Regions from separate parts of the Clostridium senegalense genome, predicted to be linked through region 2. Evidence: riboswitches for the same ligand, from Rfam matches in the RefSeq annotation. Region 2 holds a riboswitch; the other holds the start of a gene.
What was found. A riboswitch is a leader RNA that binds a small molecule or an ion and turns the genes downstream of it on or off. The one in region 2 is predicted to bind S-adenosylmethionine.
Positions count from the first base shown of each region.

Region 1 (9,803 bases), on a different contig from region 2:
CAGAATGTGATTATAAACATTTAGAAAAAAATAAAAATATTTTTTATGTAAGTATACATTTGAATATGAGTCTTTGGATTTGTTAATAATTAAGTATATATAAAATTTTTTATGTTCATAATATTAAATGGGAGTGATAATTATAAAAAAAATATATTCATGTATAATAATTTTGTGTACTATAATTTATAGTTGTACTATGTTGAATGTCTATAGAAATCATGAGGATTTAGTTGTAAAAAATGAAATTAATATAGAGTCTGAAAAAATTAAAAAAAATGATGAAATTGCAAAGGAAAACCAAAACAAGAGTTATTCAGATCCTTTGATTTTTAATAAGAAAAAAAATGAAGAGAATACTAAAGAAGCTTTAAAAGAGAAGATTATTGAAAATAATGAGGAAAATATTAATACTTATGATGAGGTAAGAAAGTATAAAAATAAAAAATATTTTTATGATGACATGAAAGAATTTGAGAATAATGGTGATGTTACAGTTGAAGAATTTGATTCTTACAATAAAAATAAAAAAAAATTAGATAAAGAGCTAGTGAGGGCAGAAGCAAAGGAAGTTCTAAAACAAGTATCCTTATCAGAAAAGAAAAAACTAATAACATTTGCATATAAAGTACCTAAAAAAGAATTTAATAATATAGTTAAATATTTAAATTATGAAAATAAAGATTTAGGTGTAAAAAAAGTTATATCTGTATTAGAAAAATATTTAACAGAAGAAGAAATTAAAGAAGCTAAAGAAATTGCCAAACCTTTTATAAACAAAGAAATAACTAAAGAATTTTAAAAATGATTTTAATTTAACAAAGTAAATTGGTAAGAAAAAGAGAGAAAAACTTAGAAAGTAAGAATAAATTTAAAATAATTGCTTGTAAAGGCTAAATTTGGATTTGAAAAAAATACTCCAAGATTATAAAATAAACCTTGTCGAAGTTACCGACTAAAAATAACACGCTAGCATGGCTCAACGGTAGAGCAGCTGATTTGTAATCAGCAGGTTGTAGGTTCGATTCCTATTGCTAGCTCCATAAGTGGAGGAGTTCCCGAGTGGCCAAAGGGGGCAGACTGTAAATCTGTTACGTTTCGTTTCGATGGTTCGAATCCGTCCTCCTCCACCATATAACACGGTCGCATAGCTCAGCTGGGAGAGCATCTGCCTTACAAGCAGAGGGTCACAGGTTCGAACCCTGTTGTGACCACCATTAAACTTAAAATATAAATAATACGCTGGCATGGCTCAACGGTAGAGCAGCTGACTTGTAATCAGCAGGTTGTAGGTTCGATTCCTATTGCCAGCTCCATAAGTGGAGGAGTTCCCGAGTGGCCAAAGGGGGCAGACTGTAAATCTGTTACGTTTCGTTTCGATGGTTCGAATCCGTCCTCCTCCACCATATAACACGGTCGCATAGCTCAGCTGGGAGAGCATCTGCCTTACAAGCAGAGGGTCACAGGTTCGAACCCTGTTGTGACCACCATTAAACTTAAAATATAATAATATGCTGGCATGGCTCAACGGTAGAGCAGCTGACTTGTAATCAGCAGGTTGTAGGTTCGATTCCTATTGCCAGCTCCATAAATGGAGGAGTTCCCGAGTGGCCAAAGGGGGCAGACTGTAAATCTGTTACGTTTCGTTTCGATGGTTCGAATCCGTCCTCCTCCACCATACACTTTAGATTTTCTAAAGTGTTTTTATTTTTAAATAAATTAAATTATTGAATATATTTACCATATAAATCAAATAATATATTGTTGACAGTGATGTATTTTAATGATAATATTGTATCATAAAATTATATAATTACTCTTATCCAGAGAGGTGGAGGGAAAGGGCCCTATGAAACCCGGCAACCGGTGCGTAGCACAATGGTGCCAATTCCTGCAGAAATATTCTGCAAGATAAGAGAGTGCGAGTACGAAATTTCGACCTCTTCTTATCAAAGAAGAGGTTTTTTATTGCATAAAAATAGTAGTTACAAGGATTTTGTAATAATAAATATACCTTGTATTATTTTTAAGGCCACTCTCTTCGATTAGAACGGAAATTTGAAAGGAGATTTGAAAATGAGAAGATTATTTACATCAGAATCAGTAACAGAAGGGCATCCAGATAAAATTTGTGATCAAATATCTGATGCAGTATTAGATAGTATATTAGCAAAAGACTCTCATGCAAGAGTAGCTTGTGAAACAGCAGTAACTACAGGAATGGTGTTAGTTATGGGTGAAATAAGCACAAATTGCTATATAGATATTCCTAAAGTAGTAAGAGAAACAATAAAAGAAATAGGTTATACAAGAGCAAAATATGGATTTGATTATAAAACTTGTTCAGTATTAACATCAATAGATGAGCAATCACCTGACATTGCACAGGGTGTAGATGAAGCTATTGAAAAAAGAGGACAAGAAATGGATGAAGTAGAAGCAGTTGGAGCTGGAGATCAAGGTATGATGTTTGGATTTGCAAGTAAAGAAACTCCAGAATATATGCCACTTCCAATAGCTATGTCTCATAGACTTTCAAGAAGATTAACAGAAGTTAGAAAAAATGGAACATTAGAATATTTAAGACCAGATGGAAAAACTCAAGTTACAGTTGAATATGAAAATGAAACTCCAGTAAGAATAGATACAATAGTAATATCTACACAACACTGTGAAACTGTAACACAAGAACAAATAAGAGAAGATTTAATGAAGCATGTTGTAAAAGCTGTTGTTCCAGCAGAATTATTAGACGAAAATACTAAATACTATATAAATCCAACTGGTAAATTTGTTATAGGTGGACCACAAGGAGATTCTGGTTTAACAGGAAGAAAAATAATAGTAGATACTTATGGTGGATATGGAAGACACGGTGGCGGAGCATTTTCAGGAAAAGATGCAACTAAAGTTGACCGTTCAGGAGCTTATGCGGCTAGATGGGTTGCTAAAAACTTAGTAGCAGCTGGTGTTGCTGATAAAATAGAAATAGAACTTGCATATGCTATAGGAGTTGCTAATCCAGTATCTATAGAAGCTGATACATTTGGAACAGAAAAAATTTCTAATGAAAAAATAATAGAAATAATTAAGAATGTATTTGATTTAAGACCAGGTGCTATAATAAAACAATTAGACTTAAGAAGACCAATATACAAACAAACAGCAGCATATGGTCATTTTGGAAGAAATGATTTAAATCTTCCATGGGAACAATTAGATAAAGTAGAAGAAATAAAAAAATACTTATAATATAAAAGACACACCTTTAGGTGTGTCTTTTATATTTAATATGGATAAATATCATGTTTGTTTGAAAGCCTAAACATTTGTCAAGTATATTAATAAATGAGAATAGTATGGCTCTATGATATAATATTCAAAAGAACAATTTTAGGAGAGATTTTTATGTCAGATATAACAGGGATACTAGAGGATATTATTTTTAAAAATGAAGAAAATGGATATACAATAGCTCATCTAAAAGATGGAAAAAAAAGACATACAATAGTTGGTGTAATACCTTACATTAAAGAAGGCGGTCAATATAAAGTTACAGGTGATTGGGTTACACATGAAAAATTTGGTGAGCAAATGAAAGTTATATCTATAGAAGAAATTTTACCAACTAGTAAACTAGGAATAGAAAAATATTTATCAAGTGGGATTATTTCAGGGGTAGGACCTGTTACTGCAAAAAAAATAGTAGATCATTTTGGAGAAAAGACGTTAGAAATATTAGATACAGATATAGATAGATTAAAAGAAATTAATGGTATAGGAAAAAAGAAAATAAAATTAATAATGAAATCATATTCCGCACAAATAGAGATTAGAAATATAATGATATTTTTTCAAACCTATGGAATGACTGCTAATCAGTGCATGAAAATTTATAAAAGATTTGGAGGCAGTTCTGTAGCTATTGTAAGAGATAATCCATACATATTAACAGAAGAAATAAATGGAATTGGGTTTAAAACGGCAGATAGGATAGCTATGAGCTTAGGTGTGGAAAAAAATTCTATATTTAGAGTGAAAAGTGGAATAAAATATATAATAAATGAATTTTGTTTATTAGGTAACACATACATGCCGTTAGAAAAACTTATAAAAAGAGCTATAGATGTTTTACAAGTAGATGAAGAAAATATTGATTTAGCTATAAGAGAAAATATAATTGAAGGTAAAATTAAAGTAGAAAATATAGATGATGTTCAGTGTGTATTTACAATTCAATATGCTTATGCTGAGATGGGAGTTACAAAGAAACTGGTTCAATTATGTACCACTAAATATGATGAATTAGAGATTAATTATGATGAGGAAATAGAAAACTTTGAAAAAGAGCAGAATATACAGTTAGCTAAATGTCAAATAGAAGCAATAGAAGGAGCTATGACTAATGGAATAGAGGTTATAACAGGAGGACCAGGAACAGGAAAAACCACTATAATAAACTGTATAGTAAGTATATTTGAAAAAGCTGGAATGAAGGTTAATATGGCAGCACCAACAGGAAGAGCGGCTAAAAGGATGAGTGAAACTACTTTAAGAGAGGCTAAAACTATACATAGACTTTTAGAGATGGGCGCATCGGAGGAAGAAGAAGAAAGCGAATTATTAACCGACAGAAAGTTAGAGTGTGATGTTTTAATAGTTGATGAAGCATCTATGATAGATATAAATTTAATGAATAGCATGATGAACGCTATATTTACAGGCACAAGGCTAATACTAGTTGGTGATGTTGATCAGTTACCATCTGTAGGACCAGGAAACGTTTTAAGAGATATAATTGAAAGTGGTGTTGTTAAAACAGTAAGGTTAAATGAAATATTTAGACAAGGTAAAGAAAGTATGATAACTGTTAATGCCCATTTAATAAATGATGGTAAGATGCCTATACTAAATTCAAAAGGTAGTGATTTTTACTTTATACAATGTATAGATAGCAAAAATATATTAGAACAAATAATATCTTTAATAAGTATAAGGTTGCCGAAATTTAATACTAACTGGGATAAAATGAAGGATATACAAATATTATCTCCTATGAAAAAAAGTATAGCAGGAGTTGATAATCTAAATAAAGAGTTGCAATTAATCTTAAATCCACCAAGTGCTAATAAACCAGAAAAGGAACTCAAAGAAATGGTTTTTAGAATTGGAGATAAGGTTATGCAGACAAAAAATAATTACAGTTTAAAATGGACTAAGAAAGAAAAGGTTTTTGATGCGGAATGTACAGGGCTTGGAGTATTTAATGGTGATGTTGGATATGTTTATGATATAAATGAAAATAACAATCTAACAGTTGTTTTTGAAGATGACAAAGTTGTTGAATATGAAGATATGTATTTAGATGAGTTGACGTTAGCTTATGCTATAACTATCCACAAAAGTCAGGGAAGTGAGTTTCCAGTAGTTATAATGCCAATGTTTATGGGCCCTCCAATGCTTATGAATAGAAATCTTTTATATACTGGAGTTACTAGAGCAAAACAACTAGTGGTTTTAGTTGGAGATAAAAAAACAGTATCTTTTATGAAAGATAATGATAGAACTTTTGAAAGATATTCAGGCTTGAAGTGGAGGATAAGTGAAATATTTGGAGTTTAGTAAGGAGATTTATTTGAAATATGATTAAAGGAAAAGAATACGTTATTAAAGAAGTTTTAAAATATGTAAAAAATAATACGGATATAATAAATGTAATTTCTTATTTTTATAATACAGCTACTATATTTTTAGATGCAATAAATTATTGCATAAGTAATAATAAATCTGTTTTATATATTGTAAATGAAGAAAAAGAAAATATAGAGCTTATAAGTTACCTAGAGAATAATGACTATGTATATTTAGATGAAAAAACTGATGAAGATAGTTCTAAGGTAAATTTTTGTGATTATAATAGGGCATTGTATTTAGATAAAAAATATGATTTGGTAATATTTGATGAGCTTGGATATATGCCATTTCAATCTAAAAAAAATATAAAAAATATATTGTCAAAAGCAGTTAAAAGTAGAGGAACAATAATATCATACTCTATTGAACCTATATTTGATAAAGCTTTATCCATATATTTTCCTTTAAATAAATATAATACTCCTCTTATAGAGCCTAGGGTAATTACTACAAAAATAGATATGGAAGAGGACTTGCCACTAGTAGCTTATGAATACATAAGTTGGACAATTGCCACAGAAAAAAAGACAATAATATATGTTCCTAGCAATGATAAAGTTATAAGTGTGTACTTATATATGGATAAATTAAGAGAAAAGCTAACAAAGGATGTATTTTATTTTATAAAAGAGAAAAAGGATAAAAGCTCTATAAAAGCATTTCTAAAAAGTAAAACAGGTATATTAATAACTGATGACTATGATGAATTTCATAACGAAAAACTTACTGATATAAATATAATGGTGTTTTTTGCAGATGATAAAAAATTTAATTATAAGAACTTAGTTTATTTGGTTAGTAAAATTGAAAGAGCTAAATCGGTAATGAGGAAAGAAATAATTTTTATTTGTAAAGATGAAAATGAAGATATAGAAAAGGCTAAATCAATAATGAGAAATTTAAATAAGAAAGGTTGGGAAGAGGGATTTATAAGACTTCAAAATATATAATAAATTGTATATTAGATATTATATATCCTGATAATAATGCATGCGTTGTCTGTAAAGATTATGCATTATCACATAATTTATGTACTAGGTGTAAAAAGGATATAGAGATTATAGATAAACCATTTTATATATATCATAATGGTGAAAAATATAAATGCTATTCTATAGCAGAACATAAATTAGTAATGAGAGACATTGTTATGAAGTTAAAATATGAAAGTGATTTTACTTGCGGAGAAATATTAGCAAACTATATGAAAAAGTTAATTATACAAAAAAATATAAAAATAGATGTTATAACTTTTGTACCAATTAGTAAAAAAACTTATAATAAAAGAGGGTATAACCAAGCAAAAGTTATTGCAAAAAAATTATCAGAAAAACTTGATATACCTTGTAAACAACTTATAAAAAAAGTTAAAGAAACAAAAGATCAAATAGGTTTAACATCTTGGGAGAGATGGAGAAATGTAGAAGGATGCTTTAAATCAGTTAAAAGTAATAATAGTAACTTTGAAAATGTTTTACTAATAGATGATGTAGTTACAACAGGAGCAACATTAATAAATTGTAGTAAGACTTTAAAAGAAAATGGAGTAAAAAAAGTATTTATCTTGACTGGAACGAAAAGTGTAGTATAATATAAAAAGTAAGTTGGGTTTGTGGTTGAAAATCGATGCCAGTCGCAGGCAAAACGATCCACGTAAGTTAAACAAAGTTTTAATGATCATGGTGCGGCTTAGAAGTAAGTCCTGCCGCTATAAAGCGAGAGAGTTAGTAGTGAGAAGTTAACTCTGGGTAGCGAAATCTCCAGCAGGCGAGTGTGGGGGCAAAGACCAGGTCAGCCAATTTATGCAAATAAAGCTAATTGTAACGTAAGTTGCAATTAGCTTTTCTTTGTTTGTTAATAAAAAAATGTATATATAACCAAATAAACAATTAATTTGATAAATTTCATAAATATAAAATAACTCAATTACTCTAATTATATCATAACAACAAGAAAATAGCATATACTAAACAATATAGTAAAGACAAAAAATAATGTGGGAAAAAGTGAATGATTATAATGGTGTCTAAATTTTCAAAAAAATTCATTTGATAAATTAAAAAAATAATATTAAAATATAAATACAAAATAAATTTAATAAATAAGCATAATGCTTTTGGCTCGAGAAAGGGGTTGTAGTATATGAATGTTAAATCAATGGGAAAAAACATAGAACTTACAAGTGCTTTAAGAGATGTAGTAGATAAGAAATTATCTAAATTAGATAAATATTTCTCTGAAGAAGTAAATGCAAATGCAACCTTAAGTGTTGAAAAGAATAGATGTAAGATAGAAGTTACTATACCGTTCAATGGAGTAAGGCTAAGAGCAGAGGAAAAGCATGAAGATATGTATGCTGCTATAGATTTAGTTTTAGATAAATTGGAAAGTCAAATAAGAAAGCAAAAAACTAAATTACAAAAGAGAAAACAAAATGTTGATTTAAATTTTAATAATATTGATGACTACAAATATGAGGATGAGGAACCTAAAATAGTAAAAACTAAGAAATTTGCAATAAAGCCAATGTCAACAGAAGAAGCTATTTTACAAATGGAACTTTTAGGTCATGACTTCTTTGTATTTACTAACAGTCACACATCAATGGCAAATGTTTTATATAAAAGAAAAGATGGTAATTACGGTTTAATAGAGCAAGAATTTTAATTAATTTAAATATAAAAATGATGCGATTTTTCGCATCATTTTTTTTATGAGAATCATTAACTATAAATACATTTGAAAGAGTGAAAATATCAGTGCTTAAGTTGAATGAATAAAAAATAAGTGGTATAATTTTAAAGTGAAATTTTATACTTATTTTTTAAACAAAGGTGAAATTGAGAAACAATATAATGCGTAAATTTAGAAAGAAAAATTCCAATGATATATAAAAAAATAGTAGTAAATATTTAATTACCTACAGGTACAAAATTTAATGGATGAAAGAGTGAGGAAAAAGGTATGAAACTTTTTAATAAAATTTTTGGATCTTACAGTGAGAGGGAAATAAAACGTATAATGCCAATCGTAAAAAAAATAAATGATTTGGAACCAACGATTTCAGCATTGTCAGATGAAGAGCTAAAACATAAAACAGAAGAATTTAAGATGAGATTAAAAGATGGGGAAACATTAGACGACTTATTACCAGAGGCTGGTGCAGTTGTAAGAGAAGCATCTAAAAGAGTTCTTGGACTTAGACATTATGATGTTCAATTAATAGGTGGAATTGTACTTCATCAAGGTAGAATTTCAGAGATGAGAACAGGAGAAGGTAAGACATTAGTAGCTACATTACCGTCTTACTTAAATGCTTTAACAGGAAAAGGAGTTCATGTAATTACAGTTAATGATTACCTAGCAAAAAGAGATAGAGATGAAATGGGTAAGGTTCATGAATTCTTAGGATTAACAGTAGGTGTTATAATACATGGTCAAAGTCAGACTGAAAAACAAGAACAATATGGTGCAGATATAACTTATGGTACAAACAATGAATTTGGATTTGATTACCTAAGAGATAACATGGTTATATACAAAGAAGAAAAAGTTCAAAGAGGATTAAACTATGTTATAGTGGATGAGGTTGACTCAATATTAATAGATGAGGCTAGAACACCACTTATTATATCTGGTGAAGGAGAGAAATCAACTGAATTTTATAAAGTTGCAGACTTCTTTGTAAAATCACTAAAAGAAGAAGAAGATTATGAAAGAGATGAAAAAGCTAACTCTGTTATTTTAACTGATGAAGGTGTGGAAAAAGCAGAGAAGTACTTCCATTTAGAAAACTATGCAGATCAAGATAATATGGCAATTCAACATCACGTTGTTCAAGCGTTAAAAGCTAACTATATGATGAAAAATGAGAAAGATTATATAGTTAAAGATGGAGAAGTTGTAATAGTTGACAGTTTTACAGGAAGACTTATGGAAGGTAGAAGATATAGTGATGGACTTCACCAAGCTATAGAAGCTAAAGAAGGAGTAAAAGTAGAAAAAGAATCAAAAACTTTAGCTACAATAACATTCCAAAACTACTTTAGAATGTATAAAAAGTTAGCTGGTATGACAGGTACTGCATTAACAGAAGAAGGCGAATTTAG
Region 1 covers NZ_JAHLNC010000007.1:38,381-48,183, reverse strand. The annotation lists gene KQI36_RS12335 (hypothetical protein) at 200-802, shown strand; tRNA gene KQI36_RS12330 (tRNA-Thr) at 969-1,043, shown strand; tRNA gene KQI36_RS12325 (tRNA-Tyr) at 1,049-1,133, shown strand; tRNA gene KQI36_RS12320 (tRNA-Val) at 1,142-1,217, shown strand; tRNA gene KQI36_RS12315 (tRNA-Thr) at 1,242-1,316, shown strand; tRNA gene KQI36_RS12310 (tRNA-Tyr) at 1,322-1,406, shown strand; tRNA gene KQI36_RS12305 (tRNA-Val) at 1,415-1,490, shown strand; tRNA gene KQI36_RS12300 (tRNA-Thr) at 1,514-1,588, shown strand; tRNA gene KQI36_RS12295 (tRNA-Tyr) at 1,594-1,678, shown strand; SAM riboswitch class I at 1,817-1,918, shown strand; gene metK (methionine adenosyltransferase) at 2,077-3,252, shown strand; gene recD2 (SF1B family DNA helicase RecD2) at 3,409-5,622, shown strand; gene KQI36_RS12280 (hypothetical protein) at 5,643-6,644, shown strand; gene KQI36_RS12275 (ComF family protein) at 6,608-7,285, shown strand; gene hpf (ribosome hibernation-promoting factor, HPF/YfiA family) at 7,837-8,361, shown strand; gene secA (preprotein translocase subunit SecA) at 8,659-9,803, shown strand, end outside.
Region 1: it holds a riboswitch for S-adenosylmethionine, as region 2 does, so the genes downstream of both, metK (methionine adenosyltransferase) here and KQI36_RS01990 (methionine ABC transporter ATP-binding protein) in region 2, are expected to answer to the same signal.

Region 2 (9,803 bases):
AATGCCTATTGAAGTAAAAACAATAATACCTTTTATAGTAACAGGAATTGTAGGTGTAATATCACCAATATTAATTGGTGGTGGTCATAATCTTATAATGAGTTTATCAGAAAATAATTATGTATTGGTAACGTTATTACTTTTTTTAGTTATAAAATTTCTATTGGTTCTTATATGCTTTGGCTCAGGTATACCTGGGGGAATATTTTTTCCATTATTAGTACTTGGAGCATTAGTAGGAAATATTTTTGGTATTATAGTATGTTATAGTTTAGGAGTACCTAGTATTTATATATTAACTTTTATAATATTAGCAATGGCAGGACACTTTACAGCAATAGTTAAAGCACCTATAACAGGTATAATATTAATTACAGAAATGACAGGTTCTTTTGATCATATGTTACCTTTAGCAATAGTGTGTATATTTGCGTATATAACTTCTGATTTATTAAAATCAGAACCAATTTACGAAAGTTTATTAGAAAATATTTTAAAAAAGAATGGGTCAAATTTTGAAGGAAATAGTACAAGTAAAACATTGATAGAATATGCTGTCCATATGGGATGTATTACAGAGGGACAATTAATGAAAGATATAAATTGGCCAAAGGATTGTTTAATTGTGGCGATAAAGCGAGGAGGCAAAGAAATAATACCTAGAGGATTTACAAGGATACTTAGTGGAGATTATATAGTTGCATTAGTTGATGAAGATAAAGCTTCAAGTATTTTAGAGAAATTAGATAATATGTGTACAGGATTATATAATAATTAGCTATAAAAACAAGTACTATTTAAAATTAATTAAATAGTACTTGTTTTATTATAAGAATAAAAATTTTAGATTTTAGCTTAATATTTATTCAAAAGCTATTTGAAGTATTTTATAAATATCTTCTCTGTTTAACTTTTTAAAAGTACCTAAAGGTGCAGACATTGCTGCATTATCTGCTATGAAGTCTAATTCTTTAAATGAAACCCCTACTTCCTTAAGAGTGGTTGGTGCTCCTATTTCTTTATAGTAATTTTTAAGAGCCTCAATTGCACTTAATGCAGCTTTTTCATCATCACACTCATTTATATTAAAAATATTTCTACCCATTTTAGCAAATTTACAGACATCTTCTTTATAAACATATTTCATCCATGCAGGCATAATTATAGCAAGACCAGTACCATGAGATATATCATTTAAAACACTTAATGAATGTTCTATGGAATGAGATGACCAATCTCCAAGTCTTCCTAAGCCATTAAGACCATTTAAAGCTAAAGTTGCAGCAAAAGAAAGCTCACATCTAGAATTATAGTTGTTATTATCATTAATAAGAATTTTAGAATGTTTTATTACTGTTCTTATAATGCCTTCGGATAATTCATCTACCATATCTGTATTTTTAGTTCCACCAAAATATGCTTCAAACACATGAGTTATAGTATCTACAGCACCATTAACAGTTTGTTTTGTAGGGAGTGTAGATTGTATTGATGGGTCAAGAATAGATACTTTAGGATAAAGCAATGGAGAACCAAATGACCATTTTTTACCTTCATCTTCGTTTGTTATTACACCACCACAGTTCATTTCAGAACCAGTTGCAGAAAGGGTAAGAACAGTAAATATAGGTAGTGCTTTTGTAAGTTTACCATTACCTTCAAATAAATCCCAAACATTGCCATCATAACAAGAACCAGCAGATATAGCTTTAGCAGAATCAATAACACTTCCACCACCTACAGCTATGATTGCTTTCAAGTTATTATTTTTAACTATATCTATACCTTCTTTAACTTTAGAAAGTACTGGGTTTGGTTTAACACCAGAAAGTTCTATAAACTCTATATTATTATTTTTAAGAGATTCAGTAACTAAATCATAAACTCCATTTTTGAAAATAGATCCTTTACCATATAATAAAAGAACTTTATCAATTGATTCAGCTTTTATGTTAGAACCAATTGATGATATTGTATCTTTACCAAAAACCAATTTTGTAGGGTTTTTATATGAAAAATTCAACATTATAATATCACTCCTAAAATTTATTTAAATATTAATTGAAATTATACAACTACTATATTGATAAATCAATAAAATAATTGTTTTACTTATTCATTTATGTAACATTATAATTTTAATAAGTTTTTTTATAAATTAGTATATAGTAAATATTATCTTAAAACTACGTAAAATTAAAAAGAAACAGTTATATAACTGCTTCTTTTATTGCTTTAAGTACACCACATTCTTCATTTGTATCTGTTAGATAGTTACTAACTTTTTTTACAGCATCCACAGCGTTTCCCATTGCATAACTATATTTACATGCTTTAAGCATTTCTAAATCGTTATAGTAGTCTCCAAATGCCATACTTTCACTAAAAGAGATGTTAAGTTTATTTTGTAAAAACTTAATAGCAACACCTTTATTAGCATCTTTATTCATAATATCAAGCCAAATATTACCTGAAGTTACAACTTTGAGCTTGTCTTTATATTTTTCATTAAAAATTTCATAAGAGTTTTCATTAGCCCCATTAAAGTCACATAAAGTAAATTTTAAAATTTCATCATCTATTGTAGCTATATCATCTACAATTTCTACATTTTCAAAGTATTTTTTAATTTCATTTACTACAGATGATTTATTGGTTTGTAAATAAGCTGCCTTTTTTCCACATAGAAGAATATAACAGTTGTCAAAAGTAGCAGCTAATGAACATAATTCAGGTATTATGTCTTTAGAAATACAATTTGAATATAATTCTTTACCATTTTGAACAATGTAAGTTCCATTTTCAGCAGCGAAAATAATGTTATTTTTTACTTTATCAAAAGTTTTAACTAAATTATGATATTGTCTTCCAGATGCAGCTACAAAAATTATGCCTTTAGAATTTAGTTCAGAAAGCACAGAATAAAATTCTAAAGGTAAAATACCGTTAGAGTCTAGTAAAGTTCCATCCATATCGCTTGCAATTAATTTTATCATATTGATCACCTTTTCTTAAGTTTGTTTATTAATTTATCTAAATGTGAGAATTTAAGATTAATATATAAGTTATATATTAAATTTAATTCCTACTTGCTTGTTTCATTGAAGTTATAGGGTTCCAAATTTATTCATTTATCAAATGAGAAAACTCAAATTAATATTTTTTCAATAACTAACAGATTATTTTAGTTAAAAGTTAAGAGTGAATAGTGAACAGTTGTGGTTATTACTACTCACTTCGTTCCTAGTAATTTCCAACGTATCTTTTTATAAATTTGTAAAGCAAATTATATTGATATATTTTTTAAAATCATTTTCAGAAAGTGGTTACCACTTTCATCCTAAACTCATAATTCTTAAGTAAATATATTTGCACTTATTTTTCTCAACTGATAACAAAAATTTATTCAATAACTTTAGAAAGTTTTTATACAAAATGTAGTGTTAAATTTTAAGTAATTCGGAGCATGTCTCACTATTTTAGGTATCTAAGTTTTGGAATGGATAATTTTAAAAGTCAAATTGAAAACCTATATTTAATGAAATTTATGTTTTCAATTAATTATAATATAAAATATTTTAAAAATAAAAAGATTAACTAAAACGAATAATCAGAATATATGTATAATTTTTTCTCCAATACTGATACTATTTATGAGATATATTTAAGATTTAACACATGAAAGGAGTGAATAATATGTCACATAAGAATAATAAGAACAGTAAGGATAATAAAAAAGCAGGTCAAAAGACTAAAAAAGAATTAGAAAAAATGAATATGGAAACATCAAATGAAGTAGGTGTTTCTAAGGAATCTAAAAAATTAGGAAAATCACTTAAATAGCTGAATATATTTTAAAAGGGTATGAATAAAATTCATACCCTTTTAAAATATATAAGAAAAATTATTAATTAGCAGGAAGAATAGCATTGCCATATTTATCGTCTATAAAATGTTTTGTTTCATCACTTTTAAGAAAATCAACAAGCTCTTTAAGTGCATTATTGCTCTTGTTTTCAGAAGTGGTAGCTATAATATTAACGTATTCATTTATATCAGATATATCTTCTGAAAATAATGTAGACTTAGTATCAAGTCCAGCATCTAATGCATAGTTTCCATTTATAATTGCAATATCAACATCTTCTAGTATTCTTGGAAGTTGAGAAGCTTCTATAGATTTAATTTTAAAATTTTTCAAGTTATCTTTTATATCTTTTTCTGTTTGTATAGTTTTATTAGAATCTTTTAGTGTTATAAGTTTTTCTTTTTCTAAAAGTTTTAATGCTCTTGTACCGTTTGAACCATCATTAGGTATAGCTATAGTAGAACCTTCTTTTAAGTCGTTTAAATTAGTTATTTTTTTTGAATATGCAGATAAAGGTTCACCATGTATTTCACCAATTGAAATTAAATCAGTACCATTATTTTTATTAAAATCATCTAAATAAGGTTTATGTTGAAAGAAATTAGCATCTAATTCACCAGAATCTAGAGCTTTATTTGGTACAACATAGTCTGTAAATGTTTTAATTTCTAAATTTATTCCTTTATCTTTTAATTTTGTTTTTGCAAATTCTAAAATTTCAGTATGGGGCACTGGAGAAGCTCCTATAACTATAGTGTTTTCATTAGAATTAGTTTCTTTTGAAGAATTTTTAGAATCACTATTAGGTGAACAAGCTGTAAAAATTATTAAAGATAAAGTTAATAAGATTATTGTAAAATAAGATTTTTTCATAAATAAATACCTCCTAAATTAAAAAACTTTTTTGTTTGATTTTTTACATAAGTAATTCCCAATACTTTGAATAAGTTGAACTACTATAATTAAAATTAAGATTGTTAATAAGACAATATTGTTGTTATATCTCATATAACCTTCTCGTATAGCATAATCACCAATACCTTCGCCACCAACTGCACCAGCCATAGCGGAATATCCTATAATATTTATTATTGTAAGAGTTATGCCAGATATAAGTGATGGAATTGCTTCACGGAGCATTACTTTAAAGATAATTTGCATATTTGTTGCTCCGCAAGATAATGCAGCTTCTATAACACCAAAAGGAATTTCTTTAAGAGAACTCTCTATAATTCTTGCCGCAAATGGAGCAGCTGCTATAGAAAGAGGAAGAATTGCCGCAGTAGTTCCAATGGTTGTTCCAACTATAAATTTAGAAATAGGAAATAATGCAACTATTAAAATTATAAAAGGAATTGACCTAAATATATTTATTATAGTATCTAAAAAAGAGTTTAACTTTAAGTTTTCGCATAAATGGTTCTTACTTGTTATTACTAAAATAATACCAATCGGAAAACCTATAATTAAAGAAAAAATAGTTGAGAAAAATACCATGTATAGTGTTTGTAGTAAAGCATAAATCATTAATTAAGAACCTCCCATCCTATATCATTATTAATTAAATAATTACGTATATCATCTAAATTTTCATTAGAAGCAATGTTTACAATAAGATGACCAATTTGAATATTTTGAACAATATCTATGTTCCCAGAGATAATATTTATATCCACATTAAATTTCCTTGAAATATGAGATATTGTAGATGTTGTTGTATTAGATCCTAAAAATGTAAGTTTAACTATAGAATGTGAATTCGTACAGCTATCTTTTATAGAACTAGGAATATTAATATTTTGATTTAAAAAATTTTTAGTTATATTAGAAGTTGGGTTTGCAAAAATATCAGTTACATAACCTTGTTCTACTATTTTTCCTTTATCTAATACAGCAACTTTATTACAAATAGTTTTAATAACATCCATTTCATGTGTTATTAAAATTATAGTTATATTAAATTTTTCATTTATAGATTTTAAAAGAGATAATATTGAATCTGTAGTACTAGGGTCTAAAGCAGAAGTGGCTTCATCACATAAAAGAACTTTAGGATCATTAGCTAATGCTCTTGCAATACCTACCCTTTGTTTTTGTCCACCAGATAGCTGAGAAGGATAAGAATCTTTCTTATCATAAAGGTCAACTAATTTTAAAAGTTCATTAACTTTTTTAGTTATATCACTATCAGACATCTTATTTATTCTTAAAGGAAAAGCAATATTTTCAAAAACAGTAGAATTCATAAGTAAATTAAAATTTTGAAAAATAACACCTATTTTTTTCCTTATAGAAATAAGCTCTTTATCAGATAAATCTAATATATTTATAAAATCATTTGTATTTTTAGAATCTAATATATTTTTAAAAAGGATTTCTCCTTTAGTAGGTTTTTCAAGTAAATTGATACATCTTAGAACTGAAGATTTACCTGCACCACTAGGACCAATAATTCCAAATATGTCGCCTTCGTTAATAGTTAAATTTAAATTTTCAAATCCAATAATCTCTTTTAAATTTTTAGATTTATATATTTTAGTTAAATTATTAATTTTTATCATATTTATTTTCACATCCTCAATGTAATTAGTTTCAAAACTATAAAAATAGCATACTGTATATATGTGCTAAAATTTAGCAATAAAAAAATCCCCTCCAAAAGATAAGAAGGGGATTTTTCTTATCTTTCGGTAAAAACCGCTGGAATTAGCACCTTGCCTAATGAAAGCTGGTTGCTGGGCATCATAGGGCCAGTCCCTCCGCCACTCTGGATAAGAGTATTTAAATTTATATATTTAATTTTAAAAACAAAAAAACCTCTTTAAAGATAAGAGGATAAATATAAATCTTATCTTTCGGCATAACACCGCTGGAATTAGCACCATGCTTTAAAAAGCTGGTTGCCGGACGTCATAGGGCCAGATCCCTCAATCACTCATAATAAGAAACCTATTAAATTTTAACTATATTTTATATTATATAGAAAACAATTAAAATGTCAACATTATTTTTACATTAATACATATAATTGAACATTCTTTAGCATATAAAAAATAATAATACTAATAATAATATATGAAATTGAAGAATTTGAAAAACATAGAAAGGAAGAATAAAAAATATGAAGAAAAAGAGTTTTTTTTTATTTGTAAGTATTATTAGCGTTGTTATTTTTACATCTATAAGTGTTTTTGCGATTTCAGATGATAGTGAATGTAAAGATAATAAAAAAATAGCATATTTAACTTTTGATGATGGACCAACAGAAACAACATTAGAAGTTTTAAAAATTTTAGATGAGGAAAATATTAAGGCTACATTTTTTGTTATAGGGAAATTAGTGGAGGAAAATCCTAATATCTTAAAAGAAATCAAAGAAAAAAATCATAGTATATGTGCTCATACATATACTCATAACAATAATAATTATAACAGTGCTGATGTTTATTTTAATGATTATGAAAAAGTAAAAAATGTTTTAAATAAAAATTTGGATAAAAAAAATTTTGAGTTCATGAGAATGCCTGGTGGGTCAAGTACAGGAATACCACAAAAATTAACATTAAAACAAATTAGAGATGGTTTGGTTAATAGAAAATTAGATTATGTAGATTGGAATGTGTCTATTGAAGACGCAATGGGAATAAACATTCCGGTAGATCAATTAATATCAAACTATTTTAAAGCTATGAATAGCAAAAATATTGACAAATCAAGAATAATAATTCTGATGCACGATGGTGCTTCAAATAAAACCACTCCAAAAGCATTAGGAACAATTATTAAATCTTTAAAAGAGCAAGGGTATGAATTTAAATCTTTAGATATGATAGATGAAAAAGAACGTGAAATTCTTATAGAAAAAAAATTAATAAATAGATATAATTAATTATTAAAAATATAGAACTACACTAATTATATACAAAAAAATGTTGTTTTTTTATCAATAAGTTACTTTATAATTAAATTGTAACAAATCTATGATACTATGTATAATAAACAAAAAACTAAATAAAATTTTAGAAAAGAAAATAACTTCATTAAATTTTTAAAATATAATTGTATCACAATATTAAATGCTTTAATTATAATAACTTAAGGAGATGATTCAGTGGTAAGTGGAAGTTCTATATTTTTTATGATAATTACAATTGTATTAAGTACTATTGTGCCAATAGCACTTATAGTATTTTTAAAAAAGAAATATAATATATCATTAAAATATGTAATAGTAGGGGCAATTGCTTTTTTATTGGCAGTTAAATTATTAGAAGGATCTATACATCAATATGTTTTATATAATAATGAAAAAACTGCTACATTTTTAAGACAACCAATGGCATATATGCTTTACGGTGGTCTTATGGCTGGAATATTTGAAGAAAGTGCGAGGTTTATATGCTTTAAGTGGATTTTAAAAAAAGATAGAAGTTTTGAAAATGGGCTAGCCTATGGATTGGGACATGGAGGAATAGAGGCATTTTTAATAACTGGAGGTATGTATATAAATAATCTCATAACAGCAGTTCAGATAAATACAGGTAATTTTGAAAATTTATTAGATAAGGTGGATACTAATACAGCACAAACATTAATGTATATAAAAGAACAAATGATTCAAATGCCATCCTATACGTGGATTATAGCAGGAATAGAAAGGTCTAGCTCACTTATAATTCAATTAGGATTATCGCTTTTAGTTTTGTATGCAGTAAAAGAAGAAAAGATAAAGTATTTATTCTTAGCTATAATATGTCATGCAGTTATAAATTTTCCAGTTGCATTATATCAAGTTAATGCTATAGAGAATATAATATTCTTAGAAGAATATTTAGTAATAGTTGCTATAATAATTTTATTTATAATAATAAAAACTAGAAAAAAATTAAAAAAAGTATAATTAAATTAAAAAATAAAGGCAATATTATATAAAAACACAAAATAAGTTCTTGTAATGATTTTATTTTAACTTATAATATTAAAGAGATAGAAAATAATAAATAATCATATGAAAAGTAGGTTGATTGTTTTCATCAATTTATTTAGTTAAATGTTTAAAGGAAATTATGAGGTGAATATAATATGAGAGCATTAATAGTAGTAGATATGCAAAAACATATTTTAAGTCAAAAAAATTTTAAGGAAGAAAAAGAAAAAATAAAGGAAATTATCAATATATGTAAGGCTAAAGGTGATAAAATAATATTTACAAAACATGAAGACCAAGATGATGAAAGTCCATTTAATAAAAATTGCGACAGAGGAAATATACATGAAGAATTTGTAGACTACTATGATGAATTAGTAATTAAAACTACACCAAGTGCATTTTTTAAAACAAATTTAGAAGAAATATTAAAGAAAAATAATATAAATGAAGTTATAATTGTAGGTTTTAATACAGAATTCTGTTGTATGTTTACGGCAATAGCAGCTTTTGATAGAGGGTATACAGTTACTTTTATAGAAGATGCTACAGGAACTGTTAATAGTTCTGAAACCTATGATATGGAAGATTTAGATATAAAAGATTTAGTTGGATCGGTGTTAAACTGGTCTGGAAAAATAGATGTTTTGTATTTAAATGAATTTTTAGAATTAGAAAATGTAAAATAAATAAAACAGTGTATGTTAAAATAATTTTAATCATACACTGTTTTTTATATAAAATAATACACACTTGCAAAATTAACAATTTAATGAAGCAAATACTAAAATATCGAAGAAATTATCATTGTTAAAATAGGACATTTTCTTTATCCCTTCTAAGTTGAAATTTAAATCTTCTAATATTTCTTTTGCTAATAGATTAGAACTACAAATATTACATTCTAATCTAATACAACCTTGTTTAAAAAGTTCTGTTCTAAACAAAATTAAAGCTTCTTTTATAAGTTTAGAATTATTATCAGTTATTACAAAATCTATATCAGCA
Region 2 covers NZ_JAHLNC010000001.1:390,170-399,972, reverse strand. The annotation lists gene clcA (H(+)/Cl(-) exchange transporter ClcA) at 1-778, shown strand, start outside; gene KQI36_RS02015 (iron-containing alcohol dehydrogenase) at 863-2,026, opposite strand; gene KQI36_RS02010 (HAD family hydrolase) at 2,211-2,996, opposite strand; gene KQI36_RS02005 (hypothetical protein) at 3,697-3,843, shown strand; gene KQI36_RS02000 (MetQ/NlpA family ABC transporter substrate-binding protein) at 3,908-4,741, opposite strand; gene KQI36_RS01995 (methionine ABC transporter permease) at 4,760-5,365, opposite strand; gene KQI36_RS01990 (methionine ABC transporter ATP-binding protein) at 5,395-6,429, opposite strand; SAM riboswitch class I at 6,546-6,646, opposite strand; SAM riboswitch class I at 6,714-6,815, opposite strand; gene KQI36_RS01985 (polysaccharide deacetylase family protein) at 6,990-7,757, shown strand; gene KQI36_RS01980 (YhfC family intramembrane metalloprotease) at 7,980-8,768, shown strand; gene KQI36_RS01975 (isochorismatase family protein) at 8,951-9,484, shown strand; gene KQI36_RS01970 (GNAT family N-acetyltransferase) at 9,557-9,803, opposite strand, start outside.